4 regions of the Paenibacillus ihbetae genome follow, and region 1 is predicted to be linked to each of the others. Evidence: riboswitches for the same ligand, from Rfam matches in the RefSeq annotation. Region 1 holds a riboswitch; each other region holds the start of a gene.
The links. A riboswitch is a leader RNA that binds a small molecule or an ion and turns the genes downstream of it on or off. The one in region 1 is predicted to bind cyclic di-GMP.
Positions count from the first base shown of each region.

Region 2: it holds a riboswitch for cyclic di-GMP, as region 1 does, so the genes downstream of both, BBD41_RS09460 (hypothetical protein) here and BBD41_RS15065 (DUF8202 domain-containing protein) in region 1, are expected to answer to the same signal.
Region 3: it holds a riboswitch for cyclic di-GMP, as region 1 does, so the genes downstream of both, BBD41_RS11530 (DUF11 domain-containing protein) here and BBD41_RS15065 (DUF8202 domain-containing protein) in region 1, are expected to answer to the same signal.
Region 4: it holds a riboswitch for cyclic di-GMP, as region 1 does, so the genes downstream of both, BBD41_RS10885 (cadherin-like beta sandwich domain-containing protein) here and BBD41_RS15065 (DUF8202 domain-containing protein) in region 1, are expected to answer to the same signal.

Region 1 is NZ_CP016809.1:3,376,314-3,380,531, reverse strand. It holds gene BBD41_RS15065 (DUF8202 domain-containing protein) at 1-2,041, opposite strand, end outside; cyclic di-GMP riboswitch class I at 2,237-2,336, opposite strand; gene BBD41_RS15060 (DinB family protein) at 2,785-3,315, opposite strand; gene BBD41_RS15055 (VanZ family protein) at 3,353-4,218, opposite strand, start outside.
Region 2 is NZ_CP016809.1:2,085,414-2,089,631, reverse strand. It holds gene BBD41_RS09465 (ATP-grasp domain-containing protein) at 1-682, opposite strand, end outside; gene BBD41_RS09460 (hypothetical protein) at 676-1,512, opposite strand; cyclic di-GMP riboswitch class I at 1,716-1,802, opposite strand; gene BBD41_RS09455 (VOC family protein) at 2,357-3,313, shown strand; gene BBD41_RS09450 (FAD-dependent oxidoreductase) at 3,398-4,218, shown strand, end outside.
Region 3 is NZ_CP016809.1:2,567,801-2,572,018, forward strand. It holds gene BBD41_RS11530 (DUF11 domain-containing protein) at 1-1,670, opposite strand, end outside; cyclic di-GMP riboswitch class I at 1,911-2,009, opposite strand; gene BBD41_RS30270 (hypothetical protein) at 2,700-2,876, opposite strand; tRNA gene BBD41_RS11540 (tRNA-Thr) at 3,561-3,632, opposite strand; gene BBD41_RS11545 (MTH1187 family thiamine-binding protein) at 3,731-4,036, opposite strand.
Region 4 is NZ_CP016809.1:2,421,690-2,425,907, reverse strand. It holds gene BBD41_RS10885 (cadherin-like beta sandwich domain-containing protein) at 96-2,324, opposite strand; cyclic di-GMP riboswitch class I at 2,584-2,678, opposite strand; gene BBD41_RS10880 (undecaprenyl-diphosphate phosphatase) at 3,306-4,148, opposite strand.

The DNA.
Region 1 (4,218 bases):
GAATCGCGTCCTTCGTAACCAGATTTTCATACGCTTCTCTTAAGGCTTGATTTGCTTCATCAATTTCCTGCTGCGTAGCGTCCGGTTTGCTCAATACATCTTGAGCATTCTGCAGAGCATCCTTAAACGGTGTCAGACTCTCCGAAGTATAGTTATTTTCATCATAGCCGCCACTCGTCATGAAATTATCAATTTCATTGACCGTCGCTTCAAGCTCGGTTTTATCGGCCCGCAGTCCATCGCGCGCCTCATTCAAAGCTTGCAGAGCCTCATCGACTTCTTTTTGGGTAGCAGCCGGATTTTGCAGAACTTCCTCTGCGTGCGTCAACGCAGCTTGAAAGGCATCCCAGGAGTCCTTGGAGTAGTTCTCCTCAGCAAGATTTTCGGCCTCCAGCTCGTCCACTCTGTTCTGCAATGCCGATTTATCTGCAGTCAATCCATTACGCGCATCATCGAGCGCTTTCAGCGCATCATCGACTTCCTTCTGGGTAGCAGCCGGATTTTGCAATGCGGCTTCAGCTTCTTTCAGAGCTTGATCGAAAGCTGCCCAGCTTGCTGCCGAGTAGTTTTCCTCTTGCAAGTTTTCGGCTTGGATTTCATTCGCGCGTTGTTCCAGATCCCTTTTATCCACCTGAGTGACAAAAGTAAAGTAGCTTCCGTCAGCAAGCTGGCTGCTGTTCAAAGTTGCCTTGCCGGTCACTTTGTCCGCTGGGACCACGGTTACTGCTGCCTGCTCAAACGTCGGACTATTGCTCGTTAACAGGTAGATTCGATACTTCTCTTGATCTGCGCCGTCGACTTGCAAAGTAATCGGCGCATCGGTCCAATCGGCGCTTTTCTCGACTTTATACACTCGCGACATCATAGTTGCCGGAGATTGTGTCGTGTCATTCGCATGCTTTAATGCTTGAGGCAAATCCGTATCGTCAATTACATTCACGTAATCAGCTGGATTACCATTGTCACTAAATGTTAGAAAAGTCGTATCCGTAGCGATCGGATTCTTCTGCGCATTTTCCTTGTTGGAAGCTTCAAAATCACCAAGAGCTATGGCGACGTTCGCTCCCTCAACCTGGGACTTGGATTGGGTCTGCTCAAGCCCTCCGGCAACATCTTTTCCGATCCCTGTGATCCTATGCCCAAAACCGCTGTTGTCAGCTGCTGCCCACATTAATGTGCCGTTACTTGCAACATAGTCGGCAGGATCACCTGCTTCGGTTTTCAATGTAATGCCATATTTCAGCGCGAGATAACTGTTTACCTTTTCCCGCTCTTCCTCATTCAATTTGCGGTTAAACACAAGCACTTCTGCAATTTGTCCGCCATCAAAAGTTCTATTGTGGGCTGCGCCAATATAATGATAACCGGCTGTTCCACCCATATTTCTTGTCCAGTCCACGCTATTCGTTGGTTCCGCCTTTTCCAGATAACCATTAATGGAAAGAGCCCAGTCATTCCCCGCCCTGGCGTTAAGAATGTGAGGGACGGTAATCGTCTCTGCAGGTGTAAAGCTCTTCAATGCGGACGTTCCAAAATGCGTCGAAATATTATTTTGTTGATAAGCCGACGAGCTGGTTTCGTTCCCCCCAAATTCCCACGGGAAGCCGGTCGTACCATTGATTTGTACAGAGAATACTTCTCTTGCACCAGTGGCGGGAATAGCTAATTCAGAGTTTGTTTTAAATTGCATTTTCTTAGTTGCTGTAAAAGATACGGTTACCGGGTGATAGTTGATCATCGCCTTGCCGATATCCTCAAGTTTTAGAACCCTGTCCGTGTGATAAGGGACCCATACCCTGTTGGGATCGGCTAAATCCTGCAATTTGGTGATATAGGTTCCGTTATCTTCAAACCCGCTGTCCATCCCTTTCGTTAACTCGAACCAGGAGACCAAATCCTGGCTAACCCCGCCCGGACCGTTCGCAGCAGCATTTGCTGTCTGAGGAGCCAACGCAAGTGGAAAGCCGCCAGCTACGACCACGATTGAAAGCAAAATGGCTAACTGCCTTTTCCAGTAGTACTTACTGCCTTTGGCAAACATCTCTCTACCTCCTATTTACATTCATTAAATGTCATGCAGCATTCATCAAGATTCACCCGTTAGAGTGACTAACAGGTGGGTAAACCCGGCAATGTATAAAGAACTAAACATATATACCATCGATAAGCACCACCCCCGTTGCAAAAAAAAACCTCCGTCAAAGCGGTCAAACGCTGGACGGAGGCCTCCGCCGTATTCGGTAGCTGGCTGGCAGTAGAATTTGCGTATTGCAGCAAATCCGTTAGCCCCTATAGCTTTGCGTCCCCACTTTTCAATGGGTTTGCCATGATCGTACGACCTTGTATGTAATTGAGAAACATTAACTATTATACTAAAGGTATATTATTACAGCGGATTAAATTAGGTTCTACGGCCTTATTTTTGTAGTATATTATCACTATTTGTCGTATTTTGGTAAATCGCGACTTTTGGCACTAAAATCTATACATGACTGCTTATTATTAAGCTCCGAAGAAGCCTCGATGCAATGAGAATTTCTGCACAGCGGAGGAGTACAATTACCGCGTGCCTCTCCCAGCGCGCGGTGTAATGATGACTGCTGCACGATGATCAGCGACGCTCGGACGACAAGCCATGCAAATGGGCGATCTCCCTCACTTTTGAAATGCGAAAGGAAGCACTTAAAAGCCATCCCGCACAGGATGGCTTAAGTCAAACCAACGTCAAATCTTTCTTACAAATAGAATACATCCGCAGGTGCCGAATCTTTACGTGATATCCCTTTATTTTGAAAGCGAATGCTCTGCATACCATTTTCTTAGCAGATTAATATGTGCCTGATGATAACGGTTATGGTCAGCCATATGCCATAATCCCCAGCGGATGGTTGCTTGCTTTTCATTCTCATGACCAAAGGTGACCACCCGATCTAAATCAGCATCCTGCAATTGGGAACAGGTGTCTTTCAGGATGCTTAACACCTCTTCATACTCCGATATCAGCGTGTTGAGCGACTTGCCTATGATCATCGGCAGCCGGTTGTTCGCATCGATCATGGGGCCGTATTGTTCTTGTAACGAATAAGGAAGCGGCTCCCCTTTCATTCGATACACCCAATTCAAATCAACATACAGGATATGTCTCATTAATTGAGCGGTGCTGTTAAAGCTGCCATCGGGGCCCTTGTAATCGACTTCTTCCTGCGACATTCCCTTCGTAATCAACTGAAGTCGCTGGCTGTTCTCTTTCACCGCAGAATATAACATCCCAACGATCGGGGACATATTTGCCTCACCTTGCAAATCTTTAAGCATCAGGCTCTTCCTCCTGCAATAGTGGCTTCCCGGCCAATTATTTCTTTATTTCTGTAAGGATTGCATCCCACATTAATACATTTATATTCGGATTTTGGTCTTCATTCATTATCGAGATGGTAAGCTCCTGTGCTCCTTGAATGTCCATTTCGGAATAAGCAGGAACCTCTCGTTCCTTTCCATCTGCGATATAAGTGCTCCTGCTTGCTTCGACCCCATCTACGGTAATGATGACGGTGCTCTCGCCATGGAAAATATCGTCCGGAATGGCGCTGTAGCTGGAGAATGTCAGATACTTCCCATCCAATTGATAAGTGAATGTGCAGTTCCCTGAATTATTCCTGCTCAACACATTCATTTGAGGCTCCACTTCTTTACGGCCCGCTTCAAAACCGGTAAGGCCTGTCTCCCAAGCTACAGAACCACTCTTTAACGGGAGCTCGTGCAGCCCTATTTCCTTGCCTGCTTCGATTTTTGTTGCCTGTGCAAATAAATGATTCACTCCTTGAATCGTTACGGTAGTCCCAATGGAAAGGAGGATCGTTATGAAGACGATTTTACTCAGGCCCTTAACGGAATCTTTTGGAGGCCGCACTAATTGTTGTGCGAGAAATCCAATCGCTGCCCCCAATGTATTGATGAGCACATCATCAATATCAAAGCTTCCTAAATGCGTTACCATTTGAACCGTTTCAAGCAGCACAATAGAAACCAGAAATATACTGATGAACCGAAGAAAACGGCATGGAAATAGCTGCGGAACGAGAATTCCGTAGGGCAGAAAGGCTGCAAAGTTGGCAAAGTTAAAAAACCAAATTTTCAAGTTATGGCCGATCGGTAAATATAATGGAATTCCATCAGGTATGAGATTATATCGATACCCTCCGTCATGAATATCACTTG
Region 2 (4,218 bases), 1.3 Mb from region 1:
GCATGATGGGGCGAGAAGTGAAATAGACGACATCCGCCACATCGCCCGGCGTGTCGAAGGGATGCTCGTAGATGCCGGTGATCACCGCCTCGCCATCCCCATTCCAGAAACCATCGCAGGCGAACTCGGTTCCCTCGACATAATCCTCGACCAGGAACAGCGTGTCGGACACGACATCAGTGCCGACACGAGCCGACGCGCGGGCGATCTCGTCCAGAGACTGCTCGACAGCCTCCGCCCAGGCGTCAGCCGAAGCGACCACCCGGACGCCGATCGAGTTGGTGCCGATACTTGGCTTCAGCACCACCGAACGGTCGGATGGTGGTCGGAACGTGCAGAGTTCGTCAGGACGCAACGCAACGCAACGGAATGCGGGAGTGAGATCGGACGTCAGCCGACGGAAGGCTGCCTTGTCCTTGCATAGGCCCGCAAGATGCTTGTGCGCGGGTGAGGCAAGGCGCATGATGGCAGCGTAGCTCGGCTCCCAGCCATAGAAGACGGGGGTGTCGTGCCGGGCGGCCTCATCTGGGCCCGCTGGTACCCGGTCTCCAAGGGCGGCCACGACGTCGTCGAAGGCCGGCTCGGCACAGATCCGGACCGGGACTTGCGTAAGCGCGTCGTGGAGGACGGGCGAAAGCGCGGGGCCGGAGAGCAGGCAGCGCACCGGCTCGTACGTCAGCACCACAGCCTCAGCGGCTTGCCCGGCTGGTATCCGATGAAGGCCTGGACGCTGATCCGGATGCCGCCGGAGAAGCTGCTGACCGCATGCGGCTTGCGCGTGTTGATCAACACCAGCTCACACTCCTGGGGATGGATGACAACCGGCTTCGGCAAGTCGGTGCGCGGGATGGTGCCGTCGGGGAGCCGCTCAATGTCGGCATACGACAAGGTCGGGACATTCCAGCTCTCGAGCGTGCCGCCGACCGGAGGCATCTTCAGGTAGATATTCGCGCTGAGCTGCTGGTCGAGCGGGCAGATCGACGCAGGCAGGCAGTCGACATGCGGCTTCTCTTCGAGAATATGCGAATCGTCGGGCGGCATGATGCGCACCATGCCGGCGAACATTTTCCGGCCCTCGAAGGCGGCGATCGTGGCGCCATCCATCCAGGCCTCATCCAGATCGAGTCGCAGCCGGTCGATCGGCGACAGATTCGGCGCACAGAGATCGCGTAGCCTGCGCAGTCCCGGCAGGGCCGCCTGATAGTAGTTCTCCCGTTCGGCGCTGCCCGCCGGGGTGCCGTAGGTCGAGTTGAACGGGATCCCGACGCGGTAGACCCCATAATATTTCTGCTCCGGCACGCCGTCGATGTAGACCTCGTGTGTATAGGCATCAAGCGACGCCTGGGCGAGAATGAAATCGATTATTTTCTGGGCTGTCTCCGAAGAGACATAATTCGGAATTCGAATCGCTGGCACTTTCTCTTCGATCAGATCGCGAATGCTCTCAGGCGAGAGAGAATGGTGAATGGGAACTTCTTCGTAATTGCTAACCATTGTGTTCGTATCAGACATCACATCATTACCTCCAATTCAATAAATGACAACGTTACTCATATAAGTATGTAATTCTCTTCTAAATCCACGCTTGTACTTCAATCCCCCCTTAAGCGTTATTTATATATCATGGCAACATATCCATATATTTACTTTAATGGACAACACAAATAACCTCCCATCAGGTATTCTAAAAGAATAGACGGAGGCTTCCCGTCGTATTCGGTAACTGGCTGGCATAGTGAACATTCACCTTAGCCCCTGTAGCTTTGCGTCCCCGTTTTTCAGCGGGTTTGCCATTATCGTACGATATATGGAATTGTTGTTTAATGTAAATTTATATGATATTTTGTCGTAATGAAATAGACCTATAGTTATGTTTATAATTAAATGCCTAGTCTTACAGTCCCGATTTTGTAATAAATCTATATTTTTTAGCTATATATGAATTGTATTTATATACTTACTTTCACAGCTGCGAAATACTAGATAACCCTTACGGTGACAAGGGAAATGGGAATGCTCATGCTAAGATATCATCTGAAAGAACACAACGAGAAGTCTGATGAAGAATGACGAGTCTATTGAATAAGATTCGTTTATTTTTGTTGGATGCTGACAAAAGCTTCGGTCAGCAGTCTTTACGTTTCGTACTATAATTTTTGCTGTTGTTTGTCCAACCGGACCCCCGTTGTGCGGGGTTCTTGCATTGCTATTTTGTTGGAAACACGTGGATCTAGAGGTTACGGGCGCATGGATAACGAATTATTCCAAGAACAAAATATACTAGCAGATATGGAGATACACCAAATCTTTTTGAATTACATTGCAGCAAGTACCTATTCCATGAGGAGGGTTGTCCATGAAGACCGAAATTAACAGAATCCATCATGTGGGGCATGTGGTCCATGATATGGAGACGGCGCTGGAGTTGTACCGCAAGCTGGGCTTCGTATGCCGACCGCCTGCCTATCCGACAATGGCTGAACAAGAAGGTGAGAGCCCTAAACCGTTTGGAGCAGCTAATGCCCATATCGACTTTGCCGACAATTTCATTGAGATCGTAACGATTGTGCAGGAGGGAGGGAGAATTCCTGACGATGCGCATTTTATCCCGCTTACGGCACCCCCAGCCGTGCTCCCGCGAATCATCGCCTCTATCAAGCGGACCGTTGCGACGATCACTCGTTGTCTGGACCGCTTTGAGGGAACGCATATCTTGGTCTTCTCCACTTCAGAAGCGGACACTTCTGCGGCTCGACTGGACGCGGGAAGCGTTGGACATGGTGGTGTCAATACGATACAGCGTCCCGTGGAGACCTCAACCGGTACTCAATTGGTTTCGGTACGCTTGTTGGAAATCGAGGACGAGCAAGTATCCGAAGGGCGGTTGGCATTCGCTGAAAATCTTCCATTGGACGCTGGGCTGAAACAGATCCATACGGAACATCCGAATGGGGCAATTGCGTTAGTCGAAGCGATACTGTGTGTGGAGGATAAAGCGTTCGATGCCTATGTGACACGGTATCAGCTTTATTTGGGAACTCCGCCGCAACAAGAGGGGAAGGCGCGTGTCTTTGATCTAGAGGGCGGACGCATTAAGCTCATTCCTGAATCCCATGTAACCGATTTGCTCCCGGGAGAAGCCTTCACGTCTTCACCGGGATTTGCCGGATATGCAGTCAAGGTGCGGGACCTTGCTTATACAAGGCGTCATCTTGAGTCCAATGGATTTCCGGTGGTTGAGACGGCGCGGGGAGATATTTTCATTCCGAGCGCCTCCCTTCTCGGGACGGCTCTCATTTTCACGCAAAGATAAGCATCCATATTTTTTTTTCGATCCCTGTCACACTCCGCATCCTTTGCCCGTCATACAGGTAAAAATCGAAGGGAATGATGAACGATGCAACAGTATGATGTGGTCGTTGTTGGCGGAGGGATTGCGGGGTTGGCCGCTGCAATTTATGCAGCGAAAGCAGGGAAGCAAACGCTCATCATTGAAAAACAGGATCGGTTAGGCGGCCGGGCCATGTCCATGAAGAAAAGAGGTGCTTACTTCAATCTGGGCGGGCATGCCTTGTATAAGGGGGATGCTTACGCGACTTTCATGGAGTTGGGACTTAACGTACAGGGAGCGGAGCCCTCGATTGACGGTTACGGGGTGTGGAAGGGGAAATTGAACGTTTTGCCCACGGATATGAAATCTTTATTCACGACCCCGCTCTTGTCTTGGAAGGGGAAGCTGGAGCTTGCTGCCTGGCTGGGGAAACTCGGGAAAATGGATACTCATCCCTATGATCGCATCAGTATTCGCGAATGGGTCGAATCGAATCTGCGGGATCCGATGGTGCGTAATATTTTTTATTCTTTGCTGCGGACGGCAAGTTATGTGGTAGGGCCGGATTTGCCGGCAGCAGGCCCTGCATTGAAGCAGCTGCAAAATGCTCTTCAAGGGGTGTTGTATCTGGATCGGGGCTGGGGCGAACTGGTCGAAGAATTAAGAAAAAAGGCATCCGATCTCGGCGTGCGTTTTGTAACGAACAGCCTGGTTACGTCCATCGATGTCCAGGATGGCAGCGTGCGTCACGTGCTGTGCAAGGATGGAGCGAAGATCGGCGCACACCATGTCGTTCTCGCCACACCGCCTTCTGTAGCCCACCAGCTGGTGCCTTGTTCAGAAAAAACCTCCCTTCATACCTGGAAAGAACAAGCGATCGAAATCAC
Region 3 (4,218 bases), 810 kb from region 1:
TTTTCGCTTGCAATATACTCACCCTGGTCATCTCCCGCTGCATCCGTTAGTTTCCCGCTGTTAGGCCCGGATACGATTTCTAGGGAGCCGGGGATGTATCCCGTTCCGTCGGGGATAAGGTCCGTAAATAATGTGTTACTTGTCTCATCCCCTCCATCATTTTTAAAGTTGACCGTATAGGTTAAAGTATCTGCTTCCTGAACATTGTCAACGGGGTCTACGGACTTTGTGACGACTCCGCAAGGTTCCGTGCCTAAGAAGATATCGTCTAACAAATTACCATAATGTTGACTTCCACCAGCTGCATCTACGGAGTTAAAAGCAAACCGTGTTGTTGTTTGGCCTGTTGGTACTGTATAGGAGCCGGAATAATATTTCCACTCCGTATTTCCGGTACTAATTTGCTGAATTACCGGTAGCTGATCTATTGGAATATCCGCTGAGCCTATTTGTACAGCCATTGTATCGACACCCAGAAGCCCTTTATGAGCCAATCGCCAATAAATGGTTTGACCTGGCGTCGTTGTAACATCTTGATACAATGTCGATACTTGTTGCGCATTTAACTCAACATATTGATTCCCATGAGGTGGGTTAATCTTCATCCCTTCATAAATATATTCATTTTTCATAATTTGAATAAATTTATCAGAGGCTGTTGTTTTCCAACCTGGAACTTCATGCTCCTGAAAATACTGCCAATATGTTTCGGAGCCTGGAGAACCAGTATCCCCTGGCATTCTTGCAGTCGGCTGTTCAAAACTACCGTTAGTCAATACCACTCTCGGCCCGCATACGCCAGGCGGCGTCGGGTTTGGCGGATTAGTATCGAATTTTTGGGTTATTCGTGATGCTAAATCATAAACTCCGAGACCTGTAACCGAACCCAGATAAGTTGTACTCATTGTAGCAGGGTCAAGAGAATAATATGTAGGGTTTGTTGTATTCGCACCACTAGCAATTAGTAACTTACCGTTAGGTAAAAAGCTGAGTCCTCTTACTGTGCCTTCTACAGAAATACCATCTGCATTTGTGAAGGGAATTTCGCGTAATACTCTACCGGTGTTCGGGTCAATTTGAATGAAAGTATCTGTCTTAGCTGATGAAGGAGGTGAAGAAAACCAAACATAACCGTTACTATCAACTACCAAATCCCCCTCATCCCAAACGTACCCTTTAACTTCAGCAGAGGTTTGAGTTTTTGTAACCAAATCATATGATCTTATGAAACTTTGCGTACCGCTACTATAGCCATAGTAAAATTTTGTACCAGCAATAACTCCGTTACTAACACCTGTGGGTAACGCTGCTTCGAACTGGTAGCTACCGTCAGGATTAATACGGTACAGACCGCCACTACTTGCTGTGGGACCAAATGCGTAAAAAACGTTCTCCGTCTCTGATATAGCAAACCCGTTGCCATATAGAGGCATCCCAACTTCCACGCTTCCCTTGAGAGTGGTAGGATCGTTTCCATCCAGTTGATAGATATAACTTTTTGTTGTATTAAAATCATGAGCAAGACCATACGAATCAGTGTCATTAATAGTTATCCCAGTCGCTGCCTTTACCTCTGCCCCAAATGGGAGCGTTCCACTGAAAGTAATTAAACAGGCCATAAATAAAAGCTGGACTTTTGTTAACGATTTCCTAAAACGCCTGTTATCCAATCTTTCCCCTCCTATTCTTTCATGAAATTTAGGTCACAAAAAACAAATTGCCCTGTATTCATAGGACGATTGTTGTAGTGTCGTTTTTATCGACAATTATGCTCATTCTATCCTCCTCGCTTATTTATCTCATCTATAGACAAGGCTTGTTGCCTCGACTACCGCTTATTAAAATTCATAATAACTAAAAAGAAAAAACCGTCTTATAGCAAACGCTAACAGACGGAGTTGTCCGTCGTATTCGGCAGCTGGCTGGCAGTAGCATTTGCATTGTCTGCAAATCCGTTAGCCCCTCTAGCTTTGCGTCCCCATTTTTCAATGAGTTTGCCACTATCGTACGAGCTTATATGTAGTTGAAATTTTTAACATTTACTAAAACATATAATATATCAGTATCACAAGTTAGGTTCTTTAGTCTCATTTTTTGTAGTTATTTCTTTTTATTTGTCGTTTTTAGGAAGAATATGACTAGCATACATATCATTATTGATAATAGGAAGGGGTTATTTAAAATCGAATTAATTATCATTAAATGAAAACAAATATTTAATAGAGATAGCGGCAAACTAAGGCCCAATCAGCATCTTAGTTTGCCGCTCTTTTGGGTATTCTCAAAAACTTTAATTTTTTGCTCTTAGCTTTTTATGCACGATGCTTCTTGTGTTTTTTGCATTTTACAATGACTTTTTGTCCAGGTTTGAGGACAATAACTTTAACCTTATGATGATGTTTATTCATAAGAACGAACTCCTCCTTTCGAAGAAGATAATTCATACTATGCAGACATTTAAAAATGAACTGGACTAATAACTTATCTTCTCAAAACTCCTCATGGTCCTGCTCAAAGAATCCCATTAGCTTTAATGTATTGGCCATACTCTCGGTTCCCTCAAGTATCTTCCTGCGGATCGTGCTATCGGACAAACCATGTCGAAAGATCAACAACGTCTCCTTATAAGAGTATCCCTGCATGTATCTGTAATCGACAGCCTTCCTTGACTCGTCATCCTGTATCAAACTATGGCCCTTTCAAGTTGCTGCGGTGTAGAACCGATACCGTTGATACACCCAGCGCTGCTTTTGAATCGGTATCGTAGCATTGGCTCTCTTGTCCGCATGCAGATCCTCCTGATCGATCCGGCGGGCGACTTCTCCGTCAATTGTCGTCTGCTTCAACTCTTCCTCAAACTTTTCAAAATCCTGCATAAGCAGTGTCATTTCTTTATATTAGCTGAGCAGGAATTTTGTCCGCTGGATCTCTGCTTCATTTGCCTTTGGAAAGAGCTCTGCTTGTCTCCATGCCACCGCCATAATGGTGAGTGGAATTAATTATCTTCAGACCCCCGCCCCGACCAAGGATGTGGGGGGCTTTGCTTTGTCATCTACTATTACCTCGTTTGTTAGTGATACCCCAACAGCATTCATGAACCTTCTATTATTTTTGAACAATAAAGTTGGTTCCAAAAGCATGCCATTCTACTATTTTCGATAGAAATCCAAACCAACTCTACTATCTTTGAATATGTTGAAGTATCTAGAAAACGGGAGGTGATTACTATGTCCCGGAAAAAAAAGAAGGTAGTTATTATTATCGTCGTAAAATAATGAAGTCGTATAAAACACGCCGCTAGATTAACTGAACGATCAATCTTGCAAGAAAGGGCCACTAGCTGGCCCTTTCTTGCTTTCCTTTTAAAAGAAATTAAATCGAGTGCAAAGAAGCTATTCTAAATACAATTGGTGACTCGATCTTAGGGAACCAAATCGAGGACGAAAAACCCACTTTACTCGACTAAAGGTTAGAAGAATGTTAGACGTGCAGGTTATTTAACAAAAACGGCGCGTTTCCGATAAACTCGGAAAACCGCGCCGTTATTGACTTTCTAAGGATGCTGGTGAAGGGAATTGAACCCCCGACCTACGCATTACGAGTGCGTTGCTCTACCCCTGAGCTACACCAGCAAGTTTGTTATTTTGAAACAACAAAATATATTATATTCCTTCGACGGGAAAATGCAAGTCCCTCATTAATGGAAAAAACACCCTATAGGAGAGTTGCATTACCCGCCTAATTTCTCCTGCACCGATTGAATCTTCTGCTTGCTTGAGGATGCCCGGTCGCGCCGGTCGTCAATTTTGACCGAGGTGGATACCCGCTTGGCGCCCGCCAAGAACGGCGCCTCGTGCAACGCCTCGATTGCACGCCAAATCATAGGAAGCTCCCCTTCAATAATCGTGCTCATCGAAGTCAATTCGTACGATATTCCCTCCTGTTGCTTCAATATACGCTGCATTTCCGCGACATATGAGCTTAAGCTGGTCGTTGCCGTTCCGATCGGAATGACCGTTACTTCTGCAATTGCCATCACAATAACCTCCCTCGAAGCATTCCATTCATCCACAACGTGGTTGAATCCGATATAGATATCATATCAATTCCGGGGCGTCTTTTCAAAATTTCGTAAAACTCATCAACACACAATATCTTGTATGTCCAAGATCAAATTTTTATATGAGTCATACGATCCGTTGTCAAAACGCAACCGAT
Region 4 (4,218 bases), 950 kb from region 1:
TTTCGACCCGCCTATTGCCTATTGCCTATTGCCTATTGCCTGCACTTGGAGTTGTAACTTCCCTGCAGCAGCATGCATGCTTTAACGCTGCGGCTTTATTGCTTGTCTTGCAGCATGCGGACCAGGATCACGACGGCTTCTGCCCGCGTGGCGGTGCTGGACGGCTCAAACCGGTTATTGGAGCGGCCTTCGATGACTCCTAGCTGCTCCGCATATCTAACATAACCTTTGGCCCAAGCCGGGATTTCAGCATCGTCCTTGAACGAAGTCGCTGCATTGGCAGCAGATAGACCCTGGCCTCGAATCAGCATGGTGATCAATTCCGCCCGGCTGATCTTTTTGTTCGGGCGCAGCATATCATCGTTGTAGCCTTCGATGATCCCCGCTTGGATCGCAGCGGACAATTCCTCCGATGCCCAGGCAGGGATGTCTTCCCGATCCTGATAGGCTTCCAGGACACCGGTATGGTCCACAGGCTGCAGCTTCATCGCCCGAGCTACCATTAGCGCGAACTGCAGTCTGGTCACCTCTTCATCCGGCAAAAGCTTATCGCTCGAAACGCCTTTAATTATGCAGAGTTGCGAAGCGGTATCGATATAGGGTCTCGCCCAATGACTCCGGGTGTCCGTCCATGTGAGCTGCGGGCAAGCTGCTCCATTCGACCCTTCCGAAGGGGTTTCCGTATCTTTAGGCTCGTCGGTTTTATCCTCTGAAGGGTTCACCGGGCTAACCGGTGGCCCTGACGATGATCCGCCATTATAGGAACCCGAGTGCCCGCCATTATCAGGTGCTGGCGAGCTTGCGTTCAATCGGGTAACCACGATCGTGTATGTTTTCGTCGTTATTCCATCCTGCGCAGTTACCGTCACGACGATTTTGTTGTCACCGACGTTCAGTTCGATGGCTTCCGACGGAGTGCCGCTCTTGACCGGCTGCCCGTTCACCGTCACGGTCGAATTTGCATCGAGCGTTGTCGCCGTAATCGTCAGCTTATATACATCGTTAGTCACAGCAGCCGCATAGGCGGTCGTCCCGCTGGCGAATGCCGGCGTTAGTGTGCCTTTCGACAGCTCCACATTCGTTAAGTCCGCGCTGTTGCTCGCCGCACGGGTTACCTTCACCATATAGGTATTCGTCGTACCATCCTGTGCTGTTACCGTCACGGTGATTTCATTGTCACCGACGTTCAGCTGAATCGCCTCCGATGGCGTACCGCTCTTGACCAAATGCCCGTTCACGGTCATGGTTGCATGCGCATCCACCGTGATCGGTGTAACCGTCAGGCTATACACATCGTTCGTCACGGCAGCTGTATAATGGGTCGTTCCGGCTTCGAACGCCGGCGACAGGGTGCCTTTCGACAGCGTCAATTGGCTTAGATCGGTCGGCTCCGATACCGTCACCGTGCTTGTGTCCGTGAAGCTTCCATCCTCCGTCGTCACCGTAATGGTAGCCGTGCCCCGTCCGACCGGCGTAACGACGCCGCTTGCGTCTACCGTCGCAATAGCGGGATCCGACGACGACCATGTCACATTTTTATTCATGGCCGTATCCGGCAGGACCGTTGCTATCAATTGTTCCGTGCTCCCGCCGCGAATCAGCGAAAGGGTGGAGGGTGTTACGTCAACGCCGGTTGCAGCAACGGTGTAGGTAATTGTCAGCTTAGGGCGGAGGGATACTACATAAAATGTTTCCGGGTGAAATCCTCTGGACCAATTCACGGATGGTATTTCGTCCGCAACCTTCAGCATAAAACCATAATTCTCCGAGGTGCCCTCAACCCATTGCTGCACGAGGCCGGTCAGATCGAAACTGCATATTGCACTATTTCCAGCGCAGCCGATCGGTTTGGTTGAGTAAGGGATCGAATCATAAATGGGATTCGTAATGGAGGTATTCCATGTGATGCTGCTTTCATTCCAATCCTGAGCGACTCTATAGACGTCAACCGATACGGTCCCATTGCCCGAGTTCCCGAACGGAAGCGCGCTCAGTTCAAACTTAGCGTCCGTAATGGTCGCGTTTTGCGGTATGGAGGGGAGATCGATCTTAAAAAATGGCCGAGAATCACCATAGTCTCCATAGTCCCGTCTTGTAAGGACTGAGATGCCGGGGGATGGCGTATCAGGCTTTAGGCTGCTGACGGTAGCCGAACTCATACCCGTATACCCGTCGACGCCTTCTTGTAATACTTTAGTTACCGTCGCGGGAGCCGCGGAAGCCGTCGTTGGGAAGGATACGACCACCCATGACGATAATAACAGGGTTACACAAAGAATGAATGAAACCGATTGCTGAAACGGCCGCCGAGGGCTTGTTTGCATTTGTATTCCTCCTGCCAGAGATGAGTTGAGGTGATTGGATAGTTTAAAGCAACATTCGTATAATCGGTCGTCTCCCAACATTTAAGTGTCTCTCCTGTGAGACCATCTTAATAGCACCGCAAGGATGCTGCCGCTCTTAAGACGGGCTCTCTCATCATCGAACCTCCTTCACGTGGATAATTCGACCTTTGGAAGATGATTTTTTGAACGCCAAAAAACCTTCATCTGCCCACAAACAGACGAAGGTTCATCTGCCGTTTCGGGCAACTGGCTGGCATAGCGGATGCACTTTAATCCGCCTTAGCCCCTGTAGCTTTGCGTCCCCGCTTTTCAACGGGTTTGCCATGATCCAACGGTTCGATTTTTTGTTACATTTGTTGACAATTGAACTATACAAACGGGCGGAAATTTTTGGTATAGGCCTGAAGGTTTATATCTCTTCTTCTGTTCAGAGACTCTGATAGAGGAAATGATATCGAAGTTCTGTGGTGGGGTGGCCTATTCAGCTTATAGTCTCAGAAAAACAGTGGTACTAATAGTATCGCAGACCAGTAAACCGCTAAAAGAATGTCTCTTGTCATAAAAAGTCGAATTCTGTAATTTGCGCGAGGCTGTTTCTCTGGGCACATATTGAAATCTTAAAAACAGGAGTATAGATCTACCAATAAGAGGTGTCAGCGGAGGGGGAGAGGGAAGAGTTGCGTACTCGGACTGAACCGAAAAGCTCGCCAACAACAAGAAGGAGGGCAAGAAATGAAATCTTGCCCTCCTTTATTTCTCCCCACACATAGGCAGCGGGAAATTGCGGATCCCTTGCGCCCAGCGGAGCGGACGAATCGATTCCGAAGAAACGGAGTGTTCGCCTTTGTCGCCGGATTTCCCCCTTGCTGGAGACAATTCGAGAAATCCGGCGACAACAGCGATCGTAGAAACGATACGTACGCGAAGCGTCCTCTGAGCGCTACCCGCACGCCCTTAAAATTACAGATACAGCACCAGCGCAATAACCGCTGCCAACACAATACGGTAAATCGCAAACGGCACCAGCTTGATCCGGTTAATCAGCTTCAGGAAGAAGCGGATCGAGATCAGCGCGAACACGAAGGCTGCCAAGAACCCGGCGATGAAGAACGGCAGCGCCTCCAGCGTGAAATACTCCCAGTTTTTCAGCAAGGACAGCAAGCTTGCCCCGAACATGATCGGCACCGCCATGATGAATGTGAAGTCTGCGGCTGCACGGTGGCTCATGCCGAGCATGACGCCTCCAGAGATGGTGGAGCCTGAACGGGAGAAGCCCGGCCATAGCGACAGGCATTGAATCAGGCCGACACTGAAAGCCTGCTTGTACGTAATCTGATCGACCGATACGATTTTCGCTTCCTTGTTCGAGCTCATCTTGTCCGCGACGATCATAAAGATCGCCCCAAGGACAAGACCGATCAGCACCGTTTCCGTCGAGAACAGATGCTCGTCGATAAAGTCCTCAAACAATACGCCCAGCACGCCCGCCGGAATCAAGCCGACGATCACTTGGCTCAGCTTCAGGCGCCCGGTACCGGCGGGAACGCCGGCTTCGGGCTTTTTGCGCTTCAGGCCGAGAAGATCAAGAAAGCGATCTTTAAACACGACAACGACCGCGAGGATCGAGCCGAGCTGAATGACGACCTTAAAGGTGTTGGCTACGTATTTCGTAAGAAACTCTTCGGATTTCAGCCACATGTCATCCACGATGATCATATGGCCGGTAGAGGAAACGGGAGCGAACTCGGTCAGTCCCTCGACGATTCCTAGAATGATTGCTTTGAGGATAGTTAAAAAATCCATGACCTAAAGTCTCTCCCTTACTTAAAAAAATGAAAAATGTAAAAATGCAGCGTCGTTAATGATTCATGGC